Regions from separate parts of the Ornithinibacillus jepli genome, predicted to be linked through region 1. Evidence: riboswitches for the same ligand, from Rfam matches in the RefSeq annotation. Region 1 holds a riboswitch; each other region holds the start of a gene.
The links. Region 1 has a riboswitch for cyclic di-GMP ahead of AB1K81_RS12340 (diguanylate cyclase). Riboswitches for the same ligand answer to the same signal wherever they lie in the genome.

Region 2: it holds a riboswitch for cyclic di-GMP, as region 1 does, so the genes downstream of both, AB1K81_RS00285 (DUF5667 domain-containing protein) here and AB1K81_RS12340 (diguanylate cyclase) in region 1, are expected to answer to the same signal.
Region 3: it holds a riboswitch for cyclic di-GMP, as region 1 does, so the genes downstream of both, AB1K81_RS13275 (helix-turn-helix transcriptional regulator) here and AB1K81_RS12340 (diguanylate cyclase) in region 1, are expected to answer to the same signal.
Region 4: it holds a riboswitch for cyclic di-GMP, as region 1 does, so the genes downstream of both, AB1K81_RS17310 (S-layer homology domain-containing protein) here and AB1K81_RS12340 (diguanylate cyclase) in region 1, are expected to answer to the same signal.

The regions. Positions count from the first base shown of each region.
Region 1 is NZ_JBFEGG010000003.1:96,182-102,231, reverse strand. Features, by position in the region: gene AB1K81_RS12340 (diguanylate cyclase) at 1-1,478, opposite strand, end outside; cyclic di-GMP riboswitch class I at 1,629-1,714, opposite strand; gene AB1K81_RS12335 (short-chain fatty acid transporter) at 1,939-3,279, opposite strand; gene AB1K81_RS12330 (chemotaxis protein CheX) at 3,469-3,927, opposite strand; gene AB1K81_RS12325 (hypothetical protein) at 4,088-4,525, opposite strand; gene AB1K81_RS12320 (divergent PAP2 family protein) at 4,709-5,173, shown strand; gene AB1K81_RS12315 (HAD family hydrolase) at 5,195-5,965, opposite strand.
Region 2 is NZ_JBFEGG010000001.1:57,146-63,195, forward strand. Features, by position in the region: gene AB1K81_RS00280 (DUF4145 domain-containing protein) at 47-1,153, shown strand; cyclic di-GMP riboswitch class I at 1,326-1,411, shown strand; gene AB1K81_RS00285 (DUF5667 domain-containing protein) at 1,487-2,761, shown strand; gene AB1K81_RS00290 (nucleoside hydrolase) at 2,958-3,917, shown strand; gene AB1K81_RS00295 (MFS transporter) at 3,943-5,130, opposite strand; gene AB1K81_RS00300 (MarR family winged helix-turn-helix transcriptional regulator) at 5,142-5,528, opposite strand; gene AB1K81_RS00305 (ribonuclease J) at 5,723-6,050, shown strand, end outside.
Region 3 is NZ_JBFEGG010000003.1:307,426-313,475, reverse strand. Features, by position in the region: gene AB1K81_RS13290 (CynX/NimT family MFS transporter) at 1-164, opposite strand, end outside; gene AB1K81_RS13285 (TRAP transporter permease) at 478-2,451, opposite strand; gene AB1K81_RS13280 (TAXI family TRAP transporter solute-binding subunit) at 2,545-3,540, opposite strand; gene AB1K81_RS13275 (helix-turn-helix transcriptional regulator) at 3,734-4,366, opposite strand; cyclic di-GMP riboswitch class I at 4,483-4,567, opposite strand; gene AB1K81_RS13270 (S8 family serine peptidase) at 4,714-6,050, opposite strand, start outside.
Region 4 is NZ_JBFEGG010000007.1:33,087-39,136, forward strand. Features, by position in the region: gene AB1K81_RS17310 (S-layer homology domain-containing protein) at 1-2,460, opposite strand, end outside; cyclic di-GMP riboswitch class I at 2,528-2,619, opposite strand; gene AB1K81_RS17315 (ATP-grasp fold amidoligase family protein) at 3,085-4,017, opposite strand; gene AB1K81_RS17320 (putative polysaccharide biosynthesis protein) at 4,657-6,050, shown strand, end outside.

The sequences.
Region 1 (6,050 bases):
TGCTCTAATCGAATGGTTTCGGAGTCTGAGCGTCTTTTCATGTTATAAATAAACTCAGATCCAACAGAATTAGGTGAAATCTCGCTGTCTGTGCAGGAGAAAATCAACGTTAAATTTGTGTTCTCTAACACTTCTGTACATAAATAATTAAACGTATCAATCGTAAAATCATCAGCAAGATGTATATTATCAATAATCATGACTGCAGGATGATTTTGTATACTTTCATTTACAAACCCAGCAATTCTATTTAAAAGGCGATATTTCATATTTTGCTCATTCGTATAATTAAGCGAGCTAGCATAATTTTTATCCATTAATTCAGGAAAATACTTCATTAATTCCGTTTTATATTTTTCAACGATACTATTATCTGTTTCCATTATTAATTTTCGTAAAATATCTATCCACATTTCTTTACTATCCGCGGAAGCGTTATTTAGGCTAAAACTAGAATAGACACTAGCTTTACTCAAATCTAATAAAAAATTTATTTCTTGAAGAAAACGTGTTTTACCTACACCACTAGCACCTTGTACAAAAAAGATTCGCTTACCTGGTTGGTAGGAAATCATTTTGTCATAGGCTTTCACTATTTCCTCAATATGCTCATCTCTACCAACAAGCTTTGTATATAGATTTAACCCATCAAATTCTTCCTTATTAATAATGGAATAGTTTGTTTCTAGTGCGTTGTTAAGGTCCACGATTAATTCATACAAATTCTGATAGCTATACTCATTATCTGTATTTAATAGGTTTTCAAGAACAGGAATTATTTTTGTTATATTTGGGTCTGTTGTTTCCTTAAGTAAGGCTAATTCCTTTCTAGGATCGTTTAAAGATGGTTTTTTTGTCAGCATAGCTAATAAGATTACACCTAAAGAATAGATATCCGACTCTTCATCTTCCGGCATACCCGCTAATACTTTTGGATAGATGTAGGCAGAGTCTTCAAGTTGCTCTCTATGGGTTAATCTTTCCATCTGAACAGTAGCAATATCTTTAAGTAATACTTGATAATCTCCATCTTCTACCTTCAGTTGAATAGAATGACGATTAAGTGAACTATAAATAAAACCTTTAGAATGAAGATAATAAACAGCCGTGCTTATTTTAATAAAGCATTCTATTATTTCTTTAAAGTTCATTTCATATGTCACATGGAACAGATCTTTGGTACCGACGATATAATCTGAAGTAAAAAAGTACTGTGGGTCTGCTTGTAGTTTATTATCGATATAGGAAACAGTATTAAAACTATAATTTTTAATAATTGCTTTACTAGTTAAACTTTTAATTTCAAGAAAACGATTAATAAAGAAGTCAATAATAGACTTCGGCAAATATTCAGTATTTAGTAAGTTTAATAGAATAATTCTATTTTCGTTACGCATATCATATGCAGAGTAAACCATGACATGCCTTTCTTGTTTCAATAGTTCTTTTAGCCTATATCTATTATTAATGATTTCCATTACCTTCACTCCACTTAAAAATCATTCTCATTTATATACGGATCGTTACCATAGATTAGTTAGTAAACCTTGGGAGTATGTATACTTTACCTTATTATTTTCCACCATAATAAAAAGCTATTCATATATGTGAATAGCCAAAAAACCGTTTTTGGTAGCCAGGCGATCATCGTTTTTTCAACATTAGACCCTAAGCTTTGCGTCCTATCCTTTCGAATAGTTTGCCTTTTTCAACATTCTTGTTATTCAGTTACTATTACTTATTACCTATTTTACACCAATTCAATAATAATTCAATAATTTGACAAAATAAATATTTAATGTTTCGTAAAATTATAAATTTAACATAAAATTCTAGTTCTATATACCCTATTTACTATTGAGTAAAACTTTTTTATATAAAATAAAAAAACAAACCTATCTAGTAGATTTGTTTTTTATTTATACTTAGATATTCCCGCTAGAAGAATAACAGTCCTATTGAAATTGGAATAAAGCTCCATAATAGTACCATGACGCAGAAGCCCATAATGTCACGGACTTTTAGCCCAGCTATAGCTAGTAATGGCAATGCCCAGAAAGGTTGGATCATGTTTGTCCATGCGTCCCCCCAAGCAACAGCCATAGCTGTTTTGGCAGTATCTGCTCCAAGTTGTGTAGCGGCTTCCATCATAATCGGACCTTGGATTGCCCACTGTCCACCACCAGATGGGATGAAGAAATTCAAAATACCAGCACTGATGAAGCTTAACCATGGTAATGTATATTCATTTGAAATATCAACGAAGAACAAGGATAATTGTTCAGACAATCCAGAACTAGACATCATACCCATAATCCCTGCATAGAACGGGAATTGAATAATAATCCCTCCCGCATTTTTCACAGCACCAGACACACTATTCAAGAAATTACGCGGTGTTCCATGGAATAAAATCCCTAAAAATAAGAATATAAAGTTTACTATATTTAAATTTAAATCAAATCCATTTTCCACAAAATGATAAATAACAAATGCTAATCCTAGTAAACTAATTAATAGTGATATGATTCTACTATTTTCCAAACGTTCTGCTGGAGTTGTTGCTTCTTTTGTTTCTAGCACTTCTTCATCAATTTCCATTGCTTTAGCCTGTAATGCTAATAATTCAGGATCAATTTGTCCTACCTTTTTAGCTGACTTCATCAATATTCTATTTAGCAATGGGAGCGATAATAATAAGGAAACGACAATAAAAATATTTGGAGCACCAAATAAAGTTTCCGTAACCGGTACTATACCAACTTTTTCTATTACTATATTTTTATCTCCTGCAATCTCTAGTGGAATTGAACCTGACAGTCCTCCATGCCAAAGTAAAAAGCCACTATATGCACTTGCCATTAGTAGGCGATAATCTGCTGAAGGTACACGTTTTGCGACGTGAATCGCTAGTAATGCCCCTACTACTAGACCGAACCCATAGTTGATTAAACAGGCAATGGATGCTACAAGTGTTACAAGTAATACTGCTTGTCCAGGAGAATTAGCTAATTTACTAATCTTTCCTAAAAACTTTTTTACTATCGGACTATTAGCAAGGATATATCCTGTCACGACTATGAGAGACATTTGCATGGCGAACTGTAATAATCCCCAGAAGCCACCGCCCCAGTACTCTACCATTTTAACTGGTGAGCTACCTGTAAATATCAAACCAAGTATAAACACAACGAACGTTAGGATAATTGCAAATAAAAACGCATCAGGTAAATACCTTCGAACCATTCGATCGAAAAAATTCGTGATAGCACCTAGCATATGTTCCCCTCCTCTTATTTAACTCATTACATTTTATTCTTCTAAGTAGACTTTATTCTCATTCCATTATTATAGTTTATTCGTTTTTATGTAAAAAACCAAGTATCTTAAGAGTTTTTACAAGATTGGTAGAAAGAGGCAATTTCAATGAAAAAAGCAACACATTATATTAACGCATTGCTAAATCACTTAATCTATTATTAAAAATAAATCTAACGCACCTACTGTATGAAATTCTAATGGCAATCTAATGACTTTCTCATAACCAAATAAATTTGTCGATCCTTCAATAACCGTTGGTGCCGTTATATCTGTCTTCAAACCACTTTGCCCAATATTCGTAGATAATCCTCCTGCAATGATATTCCCTAATTCACCACTTAGTGAAATAACCATCTCCTCTTGAATTGGCATACCAAACATTGCTTCTCCAATAGAACTGAAAACTTGCATTTCACCTGATAAAATTAATTTGCCTCTCACATCACCAGTAATACCTATTAATACACCAAAATGGAGCTGTAATGATTTACCTGAAAGCTCAGGTTTACCAAAATTTGATTCAATTGGAATCGAATTTTTAACAGACATCATCGTCCCGTTAAGTAAATGAGTAATGGCTTTACTCTTATCATCTGTTATGCTCAAAACTGCTCCCCCCCCATTTAAATCATGTTAGTATGTTTAATTTTTTCTATTTTTCAACATATTTGTTACTTGTTATTTTAGTATAAAGATAAACAACAATTAAAATCAACAATTTCCGACAAAAAAATCCACCTCTTTTAACAGAAGTGGAAATTATCTATTATTTTCTTTTTCGGAAAAGAAGTGCTGCTGCCACAACCGCTCCTGCTGCACCAACGTATTTCACACCAGTAATCGATTTTTGTAACCAAAAACGACGAATAGATTCCATATCTTGAATTATTTCAGAAATCTCTTCATAAAGGAATCTTTTTTCCATTGGAGTTAAATCTTTTCTCTTCAAGCTATTCTTTAGCTCATCTATTTTAGAAGCATGTTTCTTCTTATCTTTGTCTGTTATCTTGGTACTTTGAATGTTCATCTCTTCAAGAAAGGTGAGAATTTCATTAGCAAGTTTTATTGCGTCAGTACGCCTAATTAGTGTACTTATATAATTCTCTAACGCAAGCTCTCGCAACTCCCCTAACTCGTTGACAGCCTGACTAATTTCATTGCTAAACCCTTCTAGCTGAAAATCATGTCTCTTCCTTTGTCCCATTGCAATCACCCTACGTAGAAATTAAGTCAAATCTCTCACTTATCATACAACATTTCACTTCAAAATAGGATTACATTTATATTTCAAATCAAAAGGTTCTAGGTGCCAAATTTATCGGCACCACTTTTCTCCTTTTATACATAATTATGTATGAATTGCACATGAATAATTTGAGGTGAAATTATGCTAAATCGCGCAATGACTACTGCTTTAATCGGGATTGGTGCAGCACAATTTTTAAAAGTACCACTTCATTATAAGGAGACAGGAGTCTGGGATTGGAATAAGATGTTCGGTTCCGGGGATATGCCAAGTTCCCATTCAGCAGCAGTTACATCACTTACTACATATATCGGCTTAAGACGAGGCATTTCTTCTATGGATTTTGGTATTAGTAGTATTTTCGGGTTAATTGTTATGTATGATGCAATGGGAATTCGCTGGCAAGCTGGACAAACTGCTATTGCTGTAAATGATATGTATGAGGAGCTAGAAAAATTGGCTCAGCATCACCCAGATTATAAATATCGAAAACGAGAAAAAGAACTAAAGGAAATGCTTGGACATTTGCCAATTGAAGTATTGGGTGGTGCTATTCTTGGTATCGGTATTGGTGCAATTAGCCACCTTTTAGAAAATGGAGACTAAAGGATTGTCCCTCACACATTGTTATCGGAGGGGCATCCTACAGATCTCTTCAACGGTATAGATAAGCAGGTCAGGAAGTGATGACTCGGGGAGAAACTTGGTTTTGGTTTCGGTTTCTTTTTCCCACTTCCCTTTCAACCATTCTGTACATTGCTTCGCACGTATTCTTGGATCTAGATTACGAATCATTTCTGGCATTTCCAGATCAATTAATATTGACAATACCCCTAGCTCATTGGCAAACACCACATCATGGTCAATTCGGTCTCCAACATGGGCAATAATCTCATTATTGGCTGCTTGAAGTTGATTAACCATACTGGTCTGTGGTTTGCCATATCCTACCTTTTCAGGAGTGATGATAACATCAAATAACGCAGTAAGTCCCAGTTCATCCATGACTGGCTTTTGGTATTTCTCAAAACCATTTGTCACTACTGCTAAATGAAACCCTTGCTCTCGTAATTTACCTAATGCTTGGAGAACATTTCTCTCTAATAAGTACACTTTTGGACGAATCGAATGTTTAATAACTAATTCTGTTACATCAATAGATTCCGACATCCCAAATTCAAAAAATACCTTTCGTACAATATCGTCCCAATTATAAGCCTCCACAACAAAACCTTCCTGCATTCGCTTTCTATGTTCTTTAACAAGCCTATTATAAACCCCTTCCGTGTTACCTACTGCTTTTTTATATCGTTGAACAATCTCTGGGAAAACCCACTCACCGAAAGGATTTTGCATTAATGTTCCATCTAAATCAAAGGTAATCCATTTTTTCTTCATATTTTCATCGCTCCTCTCGTCATAGAATCTATAAATGTTTACGTAGCAAAGTATGTATTTCGTAAAAAAAAATGGGAATCATTAA
Region 2 (6,050 bases), on a different contig from region 1:
AAAGTGTTACGATAGAATTTAGTATTAAAATTTTGGAGGAAACATCATGCAACAACAAGGATACTTTTACAACTTTTTAGAACCGGTTTCTCAAGATTTAGCATTTGTAGCAAAACAGTTAGAGAATAGTATTTTTACAAGTCCAAGAGTTGTCCTAACCCACTCAAGGATTTTTATTGAACATATTTTACAGAAAGTAATGGAGATGGAAAAGCTTCCTACCATTCGTAAGGGGATGCTTATGGATCAAATTAATATACTCGATGAGAAAGGTTATCTTACTGAGGAAATTCGAGATTCTCTTCATTATGTGAGAATGCAAGGGAATCAGGCTGCACATGATCCGAGGAAATTTCGTTATTCTGAAGCTTTATTATGCTGGGAAGCAATTTACATCATTGTAAAATGGTATGTGGAAGTCTATGCTTCTCATAATATCGAAGTTCCGGAATATCAGGACCCGTCTCCACGGAATCAACAAACGTTTGACATACAAGAGCTTGTATTTAAATTAGATGCGTTAGAAGCACGATTATCCGCTGCTTTTACTAAACGTGAAGGGGAAGAGGTAGGGAGAAATACTATTGTAATAGATGAAAAAATTACTGATACTCTCCCTGGAAATACTTCAATTCGTATTATTTCTTATAAGAGTGACTCAATTGAAATTCCGTATTTCCTTCGTGATGCATTTCTACTTCCACAACGTTTTCCAAGGTCAGAAACGTTTTTAATTAGGCTTGGTGCTGAGCAGCATGGAAGAATTATGAGTGAGCTTCCGAGTAACTTAGAAGGACTTTCCAAACATGTGAAACGGTTCTCGGAGAAGAATGAAGGACAATTTTTTGAAGAGCTGAAAATATTTATTGAGGAAGAGAAGATTCGTAGACAGATAGCAACCGATCGTCCCGGAGACCTATTCTTCTTTTTCAAGACGGATTACATTGTTGTAACAGAGGAGTTATCCTTAATTCCTTTAACAGAAAGGCATTTTACTGGTATTCCAAATCTATTAAGACAAATGCAGGAGGACCAGATTGAAAGAGTCGGTCAATTGCCGATGGAATTACTTATATTAGCAAAATATGATCGTGTAGGTATAGGGACGGTTGAAAGGTTATTTGAGCAGTTGAAGGAAATGCAAGGGGTGTAGGAAGGGGATTAGCTCTCCTTCCCTATTCTTTGGAACGGTAAGGTATCAGAGGGAATAATTCTATATACCCCTAAAAAAGGAATTATATAACAAAAAAATAATTCTACTAATTTAGTATGTTATGTTGTATATTTATAGAATAAATGATGAACGAAGATATCATCCGTTCCTCATTTGAAAAAGGCAAATCTATTGAAAGATAGAGACGCAAAGTTACAGACCTAAAGTTCTAGAAACTATGGTGGCTGAACCGCTGAAGAATGGAGAATGATGACCAATATAAGTCTAATTCTATATTCTTCCAATATCTTACTATATTTGGAGGGATTTTTTATGTTTACATTTAGTAAAAACTTTAGAAACGTATTTGTTTCCAGTGTTGTTGCAACGACTTTTGCAATTACTTTAGGAGTTGGCCCGGCTTTAGCCGAGGAAGGAACGGAAACAGAAGTAGAGGATATTGTTTCACAAGAAGAAGATACGAGTACAACTGAAACCGAGGTGATGGATCCTAATGCTGAGGATGAAGTAATAGAAGAAGCTGTTAAGGAAGAAACGGAAACAGATGAAGCTTCAGAGGAAGAGAAAGAAACTCTAGATGAAGAAGAGTCTCCATCCCTAATTCCTGGTGATTTCTTCTACTTCTTTAAAACACTTCGTGAAAACGTTCAGCTTGCATTAACATTTGATGAAGTGAAAGAAGCGGAATTACTTGCACAATTTGCTGAAGAAAGAATAAAAGAAGCTCAAGTTTTAATTGAGGATGGTCAAACTGACTTAGCACAAGAAATTCTTCAAAAGGCAATTGAGCAACAAGAACAAGCATTAGCAACCTATGAAGAAGCTTCTGAAACAGAAGATGTTGAAGATGAAGTAGAGGAATCTACTAATGAAGAGGTTGTTGAAGATGAAACAGTTGATCCAATTCGTGCTGAATTAGAAGAGAAAATGGCATCCAATTTACTTGCTTTAACTGCAGTACTTGAAAAGATTGAGAATCCTCAAGCTAAAGAATCAATACAAAAGAATATCGTGAAAGCACAAGAAAAGCTAGAGAAGAAAATCAATAAAAAACTGGCAAAACTTCAAGAAAAAGAATTAAAGGCTGACAAGAAACTTGCTGAGATTGATGAGAAATTAGAAGCTGGTGAAATTGATGAAAATGAATACCAAGAAGAACTTGCTGAATTAAATAAAGAGTTAGCCGAAGAGCAAAAAGAGCTTCTGGAAGAAGTAAATGAAGAGGCAGAAGAGACTATAAAGGATGTAAGTGAAAAAGGGAAAGAAATAGAGGAAAAGCATCAAGAACTGTCTGATCGTGATAAGGATAAAGCAGAGCAGGCACGTGAAAAGGCAGAAGAAAAGAAACGTGAAGAATTGAAGAAACAAGAAGAGAAGACAAAGGAAGCTGAAAAAAAGAAATGTGAAGAATTGAAGAAGCAAGCAGAAAAAGAAAAAGAAGAAGCAAAAAAGGCTGAAGAAAAACAACGTCAAGAAGCTGAAAAACAGCGTGAAGAGGCAAAAAAACGCTCAGAAAAAGTAGATAAAGAAACGGAAGACAAGCAAGAAAAAGCAGAAAAAGAGCGTGAAGAAGAAAGTGATGAATAGATAGAATAATTGAACCATTAGGGGGAGTGGATTATAATCTACTCCTCTTTTTTTATATTGAGAGCAATTCATTACGAATTTGGTAGATCCGGTAGATCCAAGACACTAGAAATATTTTATCCATTCTATAAAAACGGTAAATAACTAGTAACAAATATTATGGTGCTTTTCTTTCCAGACATGATAAAGGATTGAATTGAATATATATCGTGTAAAGGAGGGGATTCTAATTGCTATAAAAATTTTATTTTTTGGTGATCCTGGTATTGATGATTCACTAGCGCTAATGTATAGCCTTATTGATCCAACTTTTGAAATTGTTGGGGTAGTGACCAGTTATGGAAATGTGACCAAAGACCAAGCAACTGCAAATGCTGCCTATCTATTACAATTAGCAGGGAAGCATAATGTTCCAATAATTCCTGGTGCTTCGCAACCAGTACAGCAAGAAGTGGTGACGTTCTATCCTGAAATTCATGGAGAAGGAATCGGTCCAATTAAACCTCCAACTAATATTCAATATCAGATTTATCCCTTTGATACAATTCGGTTCATTATTGAAAGATACCGAAATGAGCTTATTATTGTCGATACAGGTCGTTCTACTACATTGGCGACGGCATTTATATTATTTCCAGACCACATGAAATTGGTTCACTCGTATTATGTAATGGGAGGGGCTTTCTTTTTTCCAGGCAATGTTACACCATTGGCCGAGGCTAACTTCCATGGTGATCCAACCTCGTCTAATTTCGTTCTAAAATATGCCCATAATTTAACGATTACCCCTTTAAATGCCACCCAGTTTGCTATTCTTACTCCAGACATTGTGGATTTAATTTCTCGAAACAAGAAGAACGTATATGCATTCATGCTTTCGCCAATTTTTGAATATTATTACGAATTTTATAAAAAAACGAATCCTGGTATTCCAGGAGCACCAATTCATGACCTACTTACCGTAATGTTAATTAAGAACCCACATATTGTTGACTATATTTACTACGATGCAAAAGTTGTGGAGGAAGTTGAGGCTAAAGGAATGTCCTATATTGATATTCGCCCAACAAGTAAAACGGGTAAGACAAGAATTGCAATAAAGCTTCATTATGATAAATTTATTGAGGAGTTTAGTAGAGTAATGTTGCCGGAATAACGTGGGACAGGTTCTTGTCCCACAATTAATTCGTCCGTTTTAGCCGTTCTCTTTTTCCATGCAGAACATAATAGAAAATGGTAGTTAATAATACTAAAACGCCAATAATAGCATATAGATTTCGATAACCAGTAAGCGGAATGATAATCCCTAGAATATACGGTCCAAATCCAAGTCCAGCATCAAGAAAAATATAGTAGGTGGATGTTGCAAGTCCTACTCTTTGAGGTGGAACTACTTTTACTGCAATTGCTTGGGTGATCGATTGCATATTACCAAATCCAAACCCCATAAGGACTCCTGCGAGTAATAAAGAAATACTTCCTTCAGCTGAACTTAATAGAAGTAATCCACCTCCGAAAAGAATAAAAGCAGGATACATTACCGCATTTGCACCTCTTCTATCCATTAATCGTCCTGTAAACGGTCGGGAAACCAAAATGGCTATAGCATAAACTACAAAAAATAAGCTCGCGACTTCAACTAAGTCTATTTCAATAGCATAAAAATTAATGAAAGAAAGGACACTAGCATAACAAAAGGATGTTACAAGAATGATAAGGGCTATAGGTAAAGCTTTTGGTTCAATGAAGCTAGATAGCGTAAGTCCAGTTAGTTTCGTTTCAGTATTTGAATGTTCTACTTCTGGTATATTTATAAAAAAGGCAAATAGCATACTACTAATCCCTAATACGAGACAAAAGCTGAAAATCATTTGAAAACTCACATGCTGACTCATAAAAATTCCGAAAAAAGGCCCAATGGCGGTAGCCAGCGTAATACTCAAACTATAGAAACCAATTCCTTCACCTTTACGTTGTTTCGGTATAATCTCAGCAACGATTGTTCCGGTTGCTGTACTAGCCATTCCTAATGCAATTCCGTGTAATAATCGCGTAATCATAAGAAAGGTAATTCCTAGCTCGATAAAATATAGACAGGAAGTTAAGGTGAAAAAAAGTAACCCTATAAATAACATTCGCTTATTTCCGATCGATGTAATGAAGCGACCGATGAAAAGCCTACCTATTAACGTTCCGATAATGAAGATACCAGTTGCAAGACCAGCCTGGCTTTCTGAAGCATGGAACTGTTCCACCACATAGACAGCCATCGTGACAAGTAATAAATAAAATACTAAGTATAAGAATAAGTTTGCTGACGAAATAATAATAAAATCTTTCGTCCATAATTTTGCTTTAGGTTGATTCACTATATATCCCCTTATTTCATGATGTTTTTTCGTATTTCCTCTAAAATTTGAATTGTCTCTAGTTGTTCTTCTTCAGATATACCATTTAACATTTCTTCTTCAAATTGATCAATGGTCTTGCGGACTTCTTGGTAAATTTCTTGTCCAGGCTTGGTTAGTTGCATTCGCTTCTCACGCTTATCTTTTCCAGGCTTTTGCTCGACATAGCCTAACTTCTCTAACCTCGCCATAGTCCTTGTTATCGTTGGCTTTTCCACTCCTTGATAATGGGAAATTTCAACATTTGTAGCTGCACCGTAATTGTACAAGTAGTACAAAATTGTCCATTGAGCTCGATGTAATTGATGTTTGTTAAGCTCTATATTTAAGTGATTTTCAAATGGACGATAAAGCAATATAAGCTGATGAAAAAATTTTTGCGAAGTTTTTATATAAATCCCTCCTAAAATGGTTAGTGAAGATAATAGTTACCTAGGGTAACTATTATAGTATAGCAAATTGTTTTCGAGAATGAAACTGCAGGAAGATTTCATATAAAAATATGAATCATCGGGCATACTAAATCATATTTAATTTAGCGGGAGGGTAATAAATGAGTAGGAAAGAAGCCGTATCCGTCTTTGCTCTTGGCGGCTTGAATGAAGTCGGCAAAAATATGTACGTAATAGAATGTGGAGAAGATATTGTTGTCATCGACTGTGGCAATAAATTTCCTGATGAAAGCTTATTAGGTATTGATTTAATTATCCCAGATATATCATATTTAATTGAAAATAAGGATAGAGTAAGTGCGCTAATTGTTACTCATGGCCATGAAGATCATATTGGTGGTATTCCATATTTTTTAAAGAAAATTAATGTCCCAGTATATGCAACACGGTTTACTCTTGGACTTATAGAATTGAAATTGAAGGAACATC
Region 3 (6,050 bases), 210 kb from region 1:
CCTACACTCCAATTTGATAAGCCAACATCATCACGAATCGTACTCATAAGCGGTCCAACAGACGTAATCGCCGGACGAAGGTTAAAGGCAACTAATATTATCCCAGTAAGTAACAAGAATTTATATAACTGATTATTCTTTAAGTCATGTTGATTAAATTCCAAACCTTTTGCCCCTTCCAATATATTCTGATATTACTATAGCATAAGGGAGTGTAGGAAGGAAAAAAGTTGGATTAATTGGTGCGGGTTGTCAGTTGAAGGCGAAGGGCATTTGGTTGATGTTTACTTAATTTCAGTTGATTTTTTTAAGTAACGGTTGATACACACCATTTCACGATCATGATGCCTCTTCCCACAACACTACAGCAACTCCCCCAACTAACTTCAAATATTTCCTCGGAAATAATAGAATATTGTCGAATGAAGCTCATCAAAAAGACACTACACAAATAAGTAGTGTCCTAAGAACATACTCTTATTCCGTTATCTGGCCACCTACTTGACCGGACTCTTCCTCTCTTTGCCTTTGAATAAACCATACTACAACAAGCAATGCAAATCCTATAATACTTGTTATTACTTCAGGAATAATCATCATTAATCCACCCACTAAGAGTATTACCCTTTCCCATACTCTTGAATGACAAATGAAGTACCCGATTACGGCGCTACTTACCCCAGCCATTCCAATCAATGCTGTTAAAATTCCAATAATTAATTTCACAGCAGTTACATCGACTAATACTAATATCGGATTGAAAACAAATATATATGGAATAATGAAAGCTGCGATTGCTAGTTTTACAGCATTCACCCCAGTTTTAAATGGATTTGCTCTAGCAATTCCAGCCCCTGCATAGGCGGCTAAACATACTGGCGGTGTAATGTCCGCAACAATACCAAAATAAAATACAAACATATGAGCAGCTATTGGAGCGACGCCAAATTCATTAATTAAAACAGGAGCTGCGATTGTCGCTGTTACAACGTAATTGGCAGTAGTAGGGAGGCCCATTCCTAAAATGATACACGCAATCATGGTGAATATTAGAGCGAATGGAAGTATCCCCCCAGATAAAGCGATAATTCCCGCTGCAAACTTGGATCCTAACCCCGTAATACTCACAACTCCAGCAATAATTCCTGCAGTAGCACAGGCAGCTATTACAGGAAGTGCTATCCGTGCACCTTGCTCCAGTACATTAATTGTTCCGTGTAAATTCAGACGAGTTTCTTTTCTAACTAAACTTACAATGAATGCCGAGATAATACCGATTAGTGCAGCACGCTGTGGGGAAAAACCTGTTAAAATAGTTCCTACTATCAACACAAGTGGCAAAAGCATGTACCAATTTTTTTTCATAAGCTTACGAAAACTAGGTAAATCTGCTCTTGGTAAACCCAGTATTCTTAACCGCTTCGCCTCAAAATGTGTCCCGATAAATATGCCAGCAAAATAAAGCATTGCTGGTATAATTGCAGCAAGCATTATAACCCCATAATCAACACCTAAATACTCCATCATAATGAAAGCTGCTGCCCCCATTAAAGGTGGCATGATTTGTCCACCAGTCGATGCAGATGCTTCTGTCGCTGCAGCAAATTCTGGCTTGAAACCTGCCTTTTTCATCATCGGGATAGTGAACGATCCAGAGGCAACAGTATTTCCAACCGAGCTTCCTGATACCATTCCTTGTAAAGAACTTGCAGCAACCGCAGCTTTTGCAGTACCACCGGTAAACCTACCTGTTAATGCAAAAGCTAAGTCATTAAAAAACTGACCAATTTTCGTATGAACTAAAATAACACCGAAGAATAGAAAGAGGAAAATAAACTTTGCAGAAATCTGAATTGGTGTACCGAACACACCACTTTCGGTAAACCATAAATTCGTAGAGATACGGTCAACAGCAAACCCTGGGTGTGACAAAATTTGCGTTGGAATCACATTACCGAAGATTCCATATAAAATCATGATGCTTGCAACTATGACAATTGGTACTCCAACAGTACGACGAGTGGCCTCTAATAATAGTAAAATAGCGACAATGGAAATAATAATATCTAATGTACTATAACCAGCTACTCGACTTCGTAATATATCATCAAAAAAAATAATCTTATGATACGCAACATACATGGAAGTAAAAGCTAACATTATATCATACCATGGAACAGTTTTTTGCTTTTTTTGTAGTCCCCTCTTAGCTGGGAAAAGTAAAAAGATTAAACCTAACGCTGTCCCTAAATGAATTGCGCCTTGTTGTTGGGAAGGGAGAACACTAAAATATGCTGTATAGAGATGAAATATTGTTAGCGCGACACCTAAGAATGTCACAACCCAAGCCCACTTGCCTATATTAAATCGGTAATTGCTTTCCTTATCATATTTTTCTAGAATCTTTTGAGCAGTGATTTCTTCTTGCGTCATTTGCTGTTTATCTATCATAATTTCACTTCCTTTCACTGTAAAATAGGAAGAAAGGGATCAAATGGCGAATCCATGATCCCTTTACTGATGTTTCATTAACTATTTCAACGGCTATTTCAAATCATCTAAGCTTTCAATTCCTGTTGTTTCTCGAGTGACGATTTGCACAACTTCTGGATAAATATGACCGATAAAGGCAACGTTTTCCACTTTAGCTCCTTCAAATTCGCCTGTTCCGTTAACAGCATCAAGTGCCGGAACGTGAACGGTCATCCCAATGTCCTGGTTCCCATCTCGTATGTCGGCTAAGTTTTGTAAAGATGCACCTGTTTCCGTATTCGTTACGTTAATTCCATCAATATTATTATTCCAAACAGTCGCCATTTCGCCACCAAGTGGATAGTATGTACCACCCGAACTACCAGTACCTAATATGAGATCAGCTTTTTCTTCTGTAATATTTAGCTCAGCAATAGGATTATCAAACTCTAATCCTTGTTCTTTATAATAACGTGCTGCACCGGGATGAATTGGTAACCCTTCCTCTCCTTTTAATGCGTTTTCTAATGTCATTTGGACACCTTGGGCATGGGTAATTTCACTTGAGTTTTCTACCATTATTTTTGCTAATTGATATCCTAGTTCCTCACTAATCGTATTCGTATTCGCCATTAAAATTGCATATGCTGTAACTGTCTCTACATCACTATCTAGAAAATCATACATATCTTGTGGAATCGTGTGGCGCTTATAGCCACTGTTCTCTTCAATGTAAGCTATTGCTTCATCGGATAATTCAAGCATTCGTACATCACCAGCAGAAGCTTGTAAACTCTCAATACTACCAGCTGGAAGCCCCAAAATCCCAATGGAGATGTCTATGTTTCCATCCTGTACCCCATTAGCAGCATCCCCAAAACTTTCCTGGAATGCGGTATAATCTCCTTCCTCAAGTCCATATGCTTCTAATATTAATTTTGAAACCGTATTCGTTTCACTTGCTGGTGGACCAATCGCAATATTTTTACCCCCACCTCCACAGGCAACTAACACCATAAGCATACTGAAGAAAATAATCAACATACTTGCAAACCGAAAATTCCGCAAACCTTTCCCCCCCTTTAAACTAAGTTAAATAAATCTAGGTAACAATTTTCATTGTGAATATTATTTTTCAGACTATTCTTTTAAATAGTACGCGCTACCTCCCATATTTATGCAAAAAAAAATAGGATGAGAGATTTGTCCCTCATCCAAAAAGGGTCAGGACCTCCAAAAAGAAGGTCTGACCCATTTAGTTTTATAATGTTATCCAATTATTTTTAATCGCTTTAATCACTGCATTTGTACGGTCTGAAACATGCAGTTTTTTTAAAATAGAACTAACGTGATTGTTTACCGTTCTAGTTGAGATATATAGTTCCTTAGCAATACTGCAATTGTTTAAACCTTTACCAAGCTCTTCTAAAACCTTCCATTCTTGCTCTGTTAAAATTCCAGCTGGTCTAATCGGCTTGTTTCTAGTCAATTTAACATAATCATCTAGTAATACCGTTGATAGTTTCGGATGTATATACTGCTGATCATTTAACATCGATTTCGTAGCAAAAATAAGTTCACTTAACTCCATACCATTATAAAAATATCCATGCAATCCATAACGGAAAAGCTCTCGTAACAAATTATCATCTAAATCAGATGCCCAAATTGCTACTCGGATATTTTGCTCTATAAAGTTATCAATTGCTGCTTGAATATTAATATTGGTATTCAGATCAATAATGACCAGGTCACTTTGAATAAAATTTTCTTTTTTTTGAAATTGATTTGAATCTAGTGCAGTCCAACTATGTTCTGGTAGATTTTCTTCTAGTTTTTCTACTATTATATCCCGTACTAAATCTTTTTCTTTAATTATTGTTATGTTACACATAGCCACTTCTCCCATCAAATTATTAACGTTTAAAAAATGGTAGAAATTGCCAAATATGAATTACTCCATTAAAAAAGACTATTCGAATAGAATAGCCAAAATATCATTCAATCCATTTTGGCAACCAGGCGATCATAGCCTTTCGACCTTAGACCCTTAGCTTTGCGTCCTATCCTTTCAGATAGTTTGCCTTTTTCAGTTGAAAATTAACTTCCTTGATTATCGTAACCTATATCTAGTATAAATAGCAACTAAAAAATACTAGACCTATGTGTGTAATTTATGGAAGAATGATATATTAAAAAAAGAAAGGCACTAACATGGATGTTAGTACCTTTCAATGTTATTTAATTACTTCCTGCTGAATTACCATTCTTTACTTTTTCTTTCTCTTGACCTTTACCTGTATTACCATTTCCACTGCCTTTTCCCTTACCGTTATTACCTTTAGTATCTTCAACATTAGAAGAATCAGTAATAAATAGTCTACCATCTGCTTGCATGCGAGTTTCGTTACCGAAGCGGTCACTTACTTTTACTTCGATAACTGCACCTTCCGCCAGTACGTTGCTCGGTACAGTCCAATAACCAACATAATGACCAGGTGTTGTTTCCATCATCGGAAGTTCAATTGGATTATAGGAAACTACCCCGTTTAGGTTCGTTAATGGCAACAAAATGGAAAACGTTGCTCTTAAGCCAGGTTCGGCATCAAATTCAATTCTTACACTCTCACCAACTTGAAGATGGACATCCTCGCTTGGTGTTAGGTTCGTAATTTCAGGAGCAGTATAATCGGCATCAAGTGTAATTAGCTCAGACGATACGTTCCCAGCAAGGTCTTGTGCTACAACCTCAATGGTATTTTCTCCCTCATCTAGAAGAATTCGTTTAGAGAACGTACCATCTTCTGATACATCAGCTTGTTGACCATTTACAGTAACAAAATCAATATACTCATCCGAAACCATTCCTTCAACTGTAACTGTTTCACGATTTGTCGTATCTCCATCAACTGGACTTATTACGGTAAGCTCAGGAGCATGTGAATCCAGTGTAACCGTAATAGGTTCAGAAATCTTCGCTAGTTCTCCATTAATTAACGTATGGGCAACTAACTCATTCGCACCTTCAACTAGTTCTACATCAAGTGCAAATGCACCTTCATCATTAACATCCTGTATACCAGCAGATTCCCCATTATTAAATAATTCTATCGTAGCTCCTGGAGTTGAAGAACCTTCTATTGTAAGCACGGATTGATTAGTAAAGGAACCATCAAGTGCTGGATCAAGTACAGCACCTTCTACCGGACTTGCAATATTCGCTCTAATCATTGCATTTCCATAATCAGGGAATAATTCAAACTCCCTTGCAGAGAAGAGATATGTTCTTTGTGCATTTTGACTATTCTCATCTACTGCAATACCTGGTCCTGCACTACCCCCTTCAGTTTGAACATAAACCATAAAGAAGTCACCAGTTACCTCAATGTTGTGAGCACTTAAATCTACAACAGTTTGTTGATTTACATCACGGATAGCAGTCCCTTCAACTGGTCCTGCAATCATCTCATCTGGCAAACCATCTTCACCTGCAGACCATACTTCAACCGTAAAGGCTGTTCCACCAGGCGATGGGAAATCAGTACCCCAGAACTGGAAGACACCTTCTGTTACAATTG
Region 4 (6,050 bases), on a different contig from region 1:
TTCTCCATTTGTATTATCATCACTTGGAACTTCTGGAACTGTACCATCTGAACTATCACCATCTTCAATAGAACCAGGGGTATCATTTTCCTCAGGAGCTGTTTCGTCTACTAAAAAGTCAGTTGTTACCATTTCAGAGCTCTTATCTCCAGTTAATGCTTTCACTCCAAAAGTTACGGTTTGATCGATCCATTGTTCATAAACTACTGGCGCTACTAAAGTCTGATTAGTATTTAATTTTTCTTCAAGTAATGCAAACTCCATCATATCAGCAGTCTTATAGTAAACATTGTAAGACTCTGCTGTTACTAAATCCCAGTTAATCACTATATTATTTTCAATATCTTTTTGTACTAATAAATTAGTCGGAACTAGTGGTTCAAAAGTGAAATCATAGGTTACTAGACTGGAAACATCTGAACCAAGACGTGAGTGAACGGAAAATGTCACTGTTTGGCCTGCCCACTTTTTATATTCCGATTGCGGAATAATTACGTAATTGTCCACTACATCGACGCGTAGATCCTCAGCATATAGTTCCATATCCACTGTTTTATAAAACACATCATATGCATCAGCTGTGGTTGAATCCCAAGAAATAGCCAAATCATTGTTTTCATCCAAGGAAACTAATAAGTTAGTTGGCCCTAGATTATTAATTGCATCAACACTAGCAAACTTATAAACTGCTTGATTATCTTCTACATAAACAATTATATTTCCAGCATCATTAATAATAGCATGTTCCACAGTAAACGGGAATGTAGCAAGATTAGTATAATCAGCTTTTGAATACACTCCTGTTGGCGATACGATATACTCTGCTGACGTAGCAATGACATCTTCATTAAAGTTATACTGAGTTATCATATCGGACTTAGAAAATTGATGTTCTGCATAATATAACGCTTCACCATCTAATAATAGTTTACGAGTTGGTAATGAAAAACTTTCACTAGAAGGCGTTAAGGTCAAATCTTCTATATTTAACGAATATAATTTTGAGCCAGTGGAGTTAGACTCACCAATATACACTAATTTATTTAAAGAATCATACGCAATATCTGGCTCACTTAAGATTTGATATTTGTTAGTTTGGATTTCTTCACCGACTCTAATTTCACTACCTGTACTTAAGTCAATTTGATAAACCCAAGTACTTTGATCTTCTGTTACATAGAACAATAATGATCCATCAGCCGCAATACGATATGGATTTTGTTTCGTGATAACGTTGGTCATACTTCCATCTGCTAAATTAATAACAGCTACAGAAGTACTTCCATAGTTAGAGACATATAATTTCCCATTAACTAAATCAATATCTGAAGGGCGAGAGCCGATGTACTGTGTATCTAAAACTTCCATAGTAAGACTGTCAATTGTGTACAGCACATTGCTTTCTAGTGAAATTGCATATATTTTTTTACTAGTTTCATCTAAAACCCAATCTGTCACACTTTGGTTAATAGGAAGCTTATAATTTTTAACTTCATAGACCTTAGATGTTAGTGTTGTAGGTAAGCTACTATAGTCTTTTTTATGTAGTGTCTTGTTGTATGAATCATATAGATATACTTCGGAATTTGCAGGCGCAAGGACTAAATCCACATCGATATCTAAATCGCTAACTTTAAAATACTCATCCTTGTCATATATTGCTTCTTTTGTAAAAACAAAATCTGCTGTTACATCAAGAACTGTGCCGGGATATGAAGTAAATTCATAAGTACCATTTATAATTGCTAAATCATTTTTATCAAAACTAATTCCGCCATAAAAAATTTCATCGGAATCCATTACAATATTTTTATCCTTGGCATTTACTCCATACCCTTCATCATATGTAGATTGAGAAAGAATGGAATAATCTGTTTGTGAAAGTTTATAGATGTTTGAACTTGTATGGCCCGATTCTGCGACATATAATACACCTGTTTCAGATGCTAGACTTGGTTCATAAAACGAATGTGCAATTGAGTCATTGTCCGGGTTCACCAGAGTAGTTTCCGTAGAGTCTATTAAATCCTTTTCTACGATTCTACTATGTTGGTCACTATTAGAATAATATAATTTGTTATCGATAACCGTTATACTATAAGGAGTACCCTCTAAAGTAATAGCTACTACTTCTAGATTAGTTAAATCTACCTTAACAACCTTGCTTTCTCCTCTAACTGCTATCCATAGTGTATTGGCATCTAACTCTAAATCACTTAAGTCAGTTCCAATTGCTAACGTGTTTGTGACTTCAAATGTAGCTCTTGAAATCACCTTTAGATTGCCTTGTGCAGTGATGGCATAGATATTTGTTTCATCATACGACCAATCTGTGATGTCCTCGGTTAATTTGATTAAATCACCTGTTTCGGTGACTTCTTGGGCATGTGTTAGATTTGGAGTATAGATATTACTTAACACTAATAACACTACCAGCATGCCACTGATGAATCTTCTCAAAAAATCCCCTCCCAATTAAAAAAACTTTGCACAACAAAAAAAGAGCAAAGCAGAACGGGATTTATTCGTTGGCAACCCGGCTGTCATAATACCCAAAAATAGTACCTTAGACCCGCAGCTTTGCGTCACTCTCTTTCGAAAGTTTTGCCTTTTTCTTTTTTGTGCTAGGACCATAATCCCATAAAAGGGAATGATTTGTCAAGATTTGTCGGAAAAATCTTGCAAAACACAATACATCAATTCACATGTTATTTATAAATTTATCCAATAATTCACCAAATAAAAGGCGTCAGTATCACTTTCCCAAAAAACTAAAATAGACTGATACCTAATTATTTATCCAGAGTTCGTTAAAGCGGAGAGCAGAAATGATAGGACATGTTGCCTATCTAGGTAGAGCAATTGCGTATAGTAATGGAGCTTAAGAGACTATGTACGAGGTAGTGTTCGTGATTATACTTATGGATCTGGTAAGAATGAAGAACATGCTGATACTCTAACTATTTCCAATCTAATCGTTGGAGATTCACCTGAAGATGTAGACACGGTAATTGCCAAGAAGGTTTGTTTAGAATATGAAGCATAATAGAGGAGTGGGACAAGGGACCTGTCCCCCTGTCCCAGTTATTCATTAATAGGGAGCTTCCACATTTGACCTAGTATTACACTGTATTGTTCTGGAGTTATTTTTACAAATCCACTTCCACTAGTAAATGTCATTTCACCAAAATAAATTTTTCCATCTACATTATAAAAGTCTACTCTAACATGCGTGAAACCCTGACAAAGCTTCTTTGCCAAGTCCACCATCAATTCAAAATTATTAGGTTTAGGGACTGGAAAATCTGTATTTTTAAACTGATGTTGTGTCCACTCTTGTAATTCCCAATTTAGGTTATATACATTTCTACGGCGGTCATTAAATCGATCGATGTCTACCCAACAATAATGAACCTCACCGTTAAAACATAAAAATTTAAAATCCTTTAACTCACCATTTGAATCTTCCATAAATGTTTCAGCAATTATTTTTGGTTTAATGTCCTTATAATGCATTTCAAATCCAACAAATGCAAAATTTATTTTCATCCATCGATTAAATTGCTTTTTTGCTTTAATTCTATCCAACTTATTTTTATCTTTTACAATTAAATTTGTCCCACATGCATTGTTTGTTTTTAATACAAATTGTTGCGGTAACAGTTCAAAATCAATTTCATCAAAATTATCCCACACTCCCAGTAAGGGAATTAAATATTGTTCTCCAATTGTATTCTTAATCCAATCCCGTACTTGATATTTATCTGTTAAAACTGCCTTCAATGGATCATTATCATATAGTTTCACCCATTGCATTTTTTCATTATATGTAGTTAAATTATTCCAATCTAAATCCTGTCCCATTCTTTTTTTATACATCTTAGCGAGAACAGTAGGGTATTTTTTTTCATTTAATGACTTGTAATACATATTTTTCAGATAGCGTTTGGAAAACTGAAGAGCAGAATAAAGATTATAAAGTCTTGGAAACTGAACAAATAATTTTCTTTTATCCACTTCTATTTCACCTTACTTTATATTTTTTTATGTACACTACTTTACTTAAAATTGGCAAAAATATTTAGTACTGCATGACTACATTATTAACATACGTTAGATCTCTAATCCAAAATTTTTACAACATGAATATTCTTGAACCTTTTTACCAGGACAATGAATATAATCATTTAGGACTGTGTTTATTCTTATTCTCTCTAAAGATGAGTCAGTCATAATATCTATTAGTTGAAAGGCTACCTAATATTAAAAAATAGACCTGATAATAACTTTTTTATGATAGATTCCCACTATTTAATTATAGACTCTATCATTGATTATTAAAATAAAGCATTTTATCTAAATCATGTTAACTACTTATAACTATGATTTTATCCTAAAATAAAAGTAAAAGGTAGAAAGAATTAAATGGTTCAGTACTAAGAAAAGTAACCAGCAACGATATTTTAGTAGGTGTAAATGGTGCCGAATCATTTAACTGATACCTTGTCATATTCTATGGTAATGAGGATAGGACTAATGGAGACTTTGTAAAGAAATCTAATTCCCCTGAGGTAACAGCGGGCTTTCCCGTTTGTTAACTCTTTTTTTATAGCATATAATGATGGATATTGATTATAAAAAGGAGCTACTCCTTATATGAGTAAAAGTACAATAATTAAGGGTACATTAATTTTAACAATTGCTTCCCTCTTATCGAAAGTAATAGGGAGCGTCTTTCGTATTCCTCTACAAAATATTGCCGGGGATGAGGTATTGGGTATCTTTAGCCTCGTGTACCCGGTCTATATGGTGGCACTATATTTATCCGTTGCTGGTATACCTCTAGCAATATCTAAACTTATTGCTGAGGCACTTGCATCTAACAACCATAATAGTATTCAACAAATCTATCGAACTGCTAGCATTCTTGCCATCATATTTGGGATAATCAGCTTTAGCCTGATTTATTGTTTTTCCGGTGTAATCGCAAATGCTTTAGGAGGCAAATCAACTGAGCTAGCACTAACTATCGTTTCCTTAACCCTGTTAGTTGCACCGTATATGGCGATTTATCGTGGGTACTTTCAAGGGTTTGGAAATATGCAACCGACTGGAGTTTCTCAAGTTATAGAACAATTGTTTCGAGTTAGTTTAATTATCTTAGTTGCCTATATTTTAGTTGGCCGAGGTTATGAAGAGAATATAGTTGCTGGTGGAATCATGATTGGATCAGTTATCGGTGCAATTGCTTCCCTTGTATATCTCAGAATAAAATATACAAATTCGGACAATCGAATCCGATCAAAACATGCATATTCTTACCAAATTTTTCTAAATTGGAGTAAGAAAATACTGCAAATCTCAATTCCAATCGCTATTGGTGCCGTCATGATGGCGTTGTTTAACTTTGTCGATTCCATCACGATTCCATATGCGTTAAAAATGAATGATGTCGATAATATTAATTATTTATATGGGATTTACGGACGAGGACTTGCATTAGTCCAAATAACAACCGTATTTGCAACGTCCATTGTGCTACCACTAGTTCCCGCTATTACGAAGAAACTAACCGAAAACGATAAAATCGGGACGAAAAATCTTATAGAAAAAACGCAGTACATTACCCATTTATTCGGATGGCCAGCTGCGATTGGGCTATTTGTCATTACGATTCCAATCAATATTGCGCTATTTACCGATATGGAAGGTAGTTCGATGTTAGCGATTATTAACATTAGCTCCATCTTTACTTCTTTAACTATAGTAAGTACTGGAATTCTACAAGGAATGGATAAAACCAGAACAGCCGCTTACGTTATTATCTTTGGTGTCGTCGTTAAAACTGTAGCGAATATCTTCTTTATTCAGGGGTATGGGCTCGATGGGGCAGCAATTTCGACATTACTTGTCTATATAGTCTTATTTATTGTAAATTATTATTTTATCTACAAAACGATAGCATTTAACATGGTGAACAGTAAGATGATAAAAGTAATTGCTTCAAGTGTCGTAATGGGAGCAATCATAGGAGTGCCTTCTCTCTTACT